DNA from 2 places in the Brevibacillus sp. JB24b genome. Region 1 is predicted to be linked to the other one. Evidence: predicted binding sites of a transcription regulator. Region 1 holds the regulator's gene; the other holds the start of a gene.
The links. Region 1 encodes NrdR, which represses ribonucleotide reductase genes. Its sites were predicted from a motif close to AACACNATATATNGTGTT; they were not measured.

Region 2: the regulator NrdR is predicted to act here: its motif matches at 809-826, upstream of ACQV1I_RS08725 (adenosylcobalamin-dependent ribonucleoside-diphosphate reductase).

Annotation. Positions count from the first base shown of each region.
Region 1 covers NZ_JBNVQV010000001.1:1,009,441-1,011,649, forward strand. The annotation lists gene ACQV1I_RS05325 (HD-GYP domain-containing protein) at 1-883, opposite strand, end outside; gene nrdR (transcriptional regulator NrdR) at 1,098-1,586, shown strand; gene ACQV1I_RS05335 (DnaD domain protein) at 1,687-2,209, shown strand, end outside.
Region 2 covers NZ_JBNVQV010000001.1:1,781,984-1,784,192, forward strand. The annotation lists gene dat (D-amino-acid transaminase) at 1-776, opposite strand, end outside; gene ACQV1I_RS08725 (adenosylcobalamin-dependent ribonucleoside-diphosphate reductase) at 966-2,209, shown strand, end outside.

The DNA of each region.
Region 1 (2,209 bases):
TGCGAAAGGCATCCACCAAGTGATGTTGGAACAAATAGCCACCTGAACCAAGCAGGTATTCAAGGGCATCTTGTGGCATATAGCGTTTTCTCCAAGGTCTAGGGGTAGTTAAAGAATCGTACACGTCACAAATGGCTACGATTTGAGCATACTCATGGAATTTGTCACCCTGCAGTTGTTGCGGATAGCCACTTCCATCCATCCGTTCATGATGCTGAAAAGCAACGTGAGCAGACAATAACGAAATATCGTGTTGTTTTCGAATGATATCAAATCCAAGACGCGTATGCTCTTTGGCCTGCTCCATTTCAGCTTCGTTCCAACGGTCGCTCTTGTCCAACAATTCTTTTGGCAAAGCTGTTTTTCCGATGTCGTGTAACAGGGCCCCGATCCCCAAATCACGTAATTGGGTCGTGTTGTAGCCAAGTGACATGCCAACAGCTGTAGCCATGACGGCGACGTTAACGCTGTGATGATACATTGCTCCCGAGTGAGAGGAGATGTTAGCTAGATGAATCATGACATCTTTTGCACCAGATAGATCATTTAAAATCTTATGAAAGACCTGCTGGAAATGCATACCCATATCTTTGACAGAGACCCGACGAGCAACTTTATTGGTATTACGCAGTTGTTGCACGGTTTTATGTATGACTTCCAAAGCATCTTGCCTTGTCTCTGGTCGTATAACATCTTCTACCTCAATATCTGATGTGTGCGGGTCATCAATATAGACGGAATCAATTCCCATGCGTTGTAGACCACTTACCAATCTTTCACTCAGCTGCATACCTGCCCCAAGCAGGACTTTTCCATCATCTGTAAAAACGGTCCTTCCCAATTTCATCCCAGGTTGAACATGTCGCAACGAGACTAGGCGCATGCAAGAACCCTCCCTTGCTGTTAGATACTATCTCATTTTAAAAAAATTATGGACAAATGGGAATAGGATATTCGCTTTTCCCTTGACTAACCTTACTGGATATGGGACTCTAAAGAAAAACTTCAATAATTTACACGCAAATTTATAAAATCAAGTCTTTCTTTTTTAGAATGATGTTGATCTAACTGAGTAATCATTTTGGAGATGATGGCTAATGCGTTGCCCATTTTGTGAATTCAATGGGACAAGGGTATTGGATTCCCGCCCATTTAATAACAACAAATCAATCAGACGCCGTCGAGAGTGCGAAGACTGCGGCAGAAGATTCACTACATTTGAAATGGTGGAAGAAACACCACTGTTAATTATTAAAAAGGATGGAACAAGAGAAGAGTATAGCCGTGATAAAATTTTACGTGGGTTGATTCGTGCTTGCGAAAAGCGGCCTGTGACATTGGAGATATTAGAGAATATTGTAAATGAAATCGAACGAGAACTACGTAGCCAGGGAAAAGCTGAGGTTCCTAGTAAAGAAGTAGGAGAAATGGTCATGGAGCGCCTCTACCATGTGGATGAGGTAGCTTATGTTCGTTTTGCTTCCGTTTATCGTCAATTTAAAGATATTAACGTATTTATGCGAGAATTGGAAGAGCTTTTAGAACAAGCGCGGAATCAGCCGCCTAAAATGAATAAACCAGAATAAAAAGCATTTTTTTCTCTAAGCTTCCAAACCTCTCCTACGTAACACGACAGAAGAAATGATATAATAGAGAAACTATGAACGTAAGGAAGGGTTTTGGTCGATGCGTGTCATGTGGAACGAACTTGCGCCCAACGATCGCTATTTAGTGAGATTCATAAGGCCGCTGAGTATGATAGAGATGGGATTCGTTACCCATCTTTATTTGCCCTTACTAGGGGTATCATCCTATTCGTTGTATCAATTATTAATGCACGAGGTGGATGAAAAGAGTGGAGCAGCAAGCGAAGGGACGCACCGGAGTCTGATGATGATGACATCCTTGCCGTTGGATCGCCTATTGCAAGCCAGAGAACGTCTAGAAGCGATGGATTTATTAAAGGTCCGTCGTCGTGAGAATCGCGAACATGACTTTTTTTATGAGTATATCGTCTTGCCACCGCTAACTCCCGCTCAATTTTTTCAGGAAGATATCCTTCCTGTTATGTTGCTCAATCAAGTTGGAAAAGTCAAATACGAACAGCTTCGTCGTACCTATGCTGACCAGCTATGGAGTAATCTAGCGGAGGAGTATCCGTATGAAGAAGATGTAACCAAGCGTTTTTATGAGGTATATCACAACTTGT
Region 2 (2,209 bases), 770 kb from region 1:
CCATCTCCTACAGGAGCACCTTGAAGCTCAACGATAGGAGTTATTTCGCTGGTGGTTCCAGTAATGAATAATTCATCAGACATTTGCGCAAAATTCACAGAAAATGCTTCTTCTAATACCGGTAGGTCAAGATTTTTGGCTAATTGAATAACGGTTTGACGAGTAATACCATGCAAAATAAGATTGGTAGCTGGATGTGTATATATTTTGCCATCTTTAACAGCAAATAGATTAGCTGAAGTCGCTTCTGTAATGGTGCCACTTCGATGAAGAATAGCTTCATCCACCCTTTGTTCCACTGCCTGTTGCTTTGCCCAACTGGCGCCGAGTAGATTTAGGCTTTTAATATCACAACGCAACCAACGAATGTCATCGACAAGCACTGCGCGTATACCGTTTTGCATCTGTTGAATTGGGCGTAATTTGGATGTAGCATACATAGTTAAAATAGGTCGGATATTTGAAGGAAATGGAAATTGCCGATCTGATACTCCGCGAGTAATTTGCATGTAGAGTATAGCGTCTTCAGAAAATTGCAACAGATACTGTTTAAGGACTTTTTGGGCAATATCAGTTAATTCTTTGCGAGAGGGAATCGTTAGAGAAAGCTCCTTTGCACTGCGTTCCAAGCGAATCATGTGGTCATCCCATTGATATAAGTGACCATTATAGATACGCACAACTTCATAAATCCCGTCACCGAACTGGTAGCCCCGATCCTCTGGAAAAATGGCAGGCTCATCTGGCTTGTACCAAGCTCCATCTACATAATACATGAAAGTTCCTCCCAAGGGAATAGGATGATAGTAACACAATATCTAGTGATAAATGTCGAAAAAAATTCTTATATATTCAATATATTGATTTGTGGACGGGCGTGTGGTATCGTTAGAACCGTCTTACATAAAGATAACAAAATGATCTGAGAGGGTCAATTTGAAATAAATTTTGGAGGGGAAAAGACCGTGGGTTTAGTAGAACATAAGCCATTAGAAGGCCTAAGTGAAAAGATCTTTTTGGACCGGTATGCAATGAAAGATCTAAATTACAAAAATACAAAGGTGGGAGATACGGTTCTCTTATTAACCAAGGATGACCCGAAGTTTCCGCAAAAAGAAGTGGGTGAAATTATTGCCCTTGAGGGAAGTCAAGTCTCCATTCTACTAAGAAGCGGCAATACCATTACCACAACGGTAGAAAAAACTACCCGTCCAATTGAAGTACAGCCAGAAGCAATGTGGGATCGGTTAGCTACCGCAATTGCTTCTGTGGAGAAAACAGAAGAGAAACAAGCAGAATGGACAAGCAAATTTCGTGAATTGCTAGACGATTGGAAATTGGTACCAGGTGGTCGCATTGCAGCAGGCGCAGGAGCAAGCGAAGAATTAACCTTGTTTAACTGCTATGTGATTCCGTCCCCGCATGATTCTCGAGGTGGCATCATGGATACTCTGACACAAATGACAGAGATTATGTCACGAGGAGGCGGGGTTGGTATTAACTTGTCCAGTTTACGCCCACGTCGTGCGTTGGTACGTGGAGTAAATGGCTCCTCAAGTGGTTCAGTATCCTGGGGTGGTTTGTTCAGTTATACCACGGGTTTAATTGAGCAAGGAGGCTCGCGTCGCGGTGCTCTTATGCTAATGATGAATGATTGGCACCCAGATCTAATGGAGTTTATTACTGTAAAACAGACAATGGGTCTTGTCACAAATGCCAATCTATCGGTTTGTGTATCGAATAGCTTCATGAAAGCTGTAAAAGAAGATTTAGATTGGGAACTCGTGTTTCCAGACGTAAATGACCCAGATTATGATGCAATGTGGGACGGAAACATGAAAAAGTGGCGCGAGGAGCTAGGTAAACCAGTTACAGTGGTTAAAACCGTACGTGCTCGGGAGGTTTGGCATACAATCATCGAATCAGCTTGGAAATCAGCTGAGCCTGGTGTCGTATTCACAGAGTATTATAATGACATGTCCAATAGCTGGTATTTTAACCCAATTATTTGTACGAATCCGTGTGGAGAGCAAGGACTTCCAGCTTGGGGCGTATGTAACTTGTCCTCTTTAAATCTGTCTAAATTTGTTCGCGATAATGATGTAGACTGGGGAAGTTTAGGTGAGGCAGTTCGCTATTCTATTCGTTTCTTGGATAATGTAATTGATGCAACTCCATATCATTTTGAAGAGAACAGAGAAAATCAACA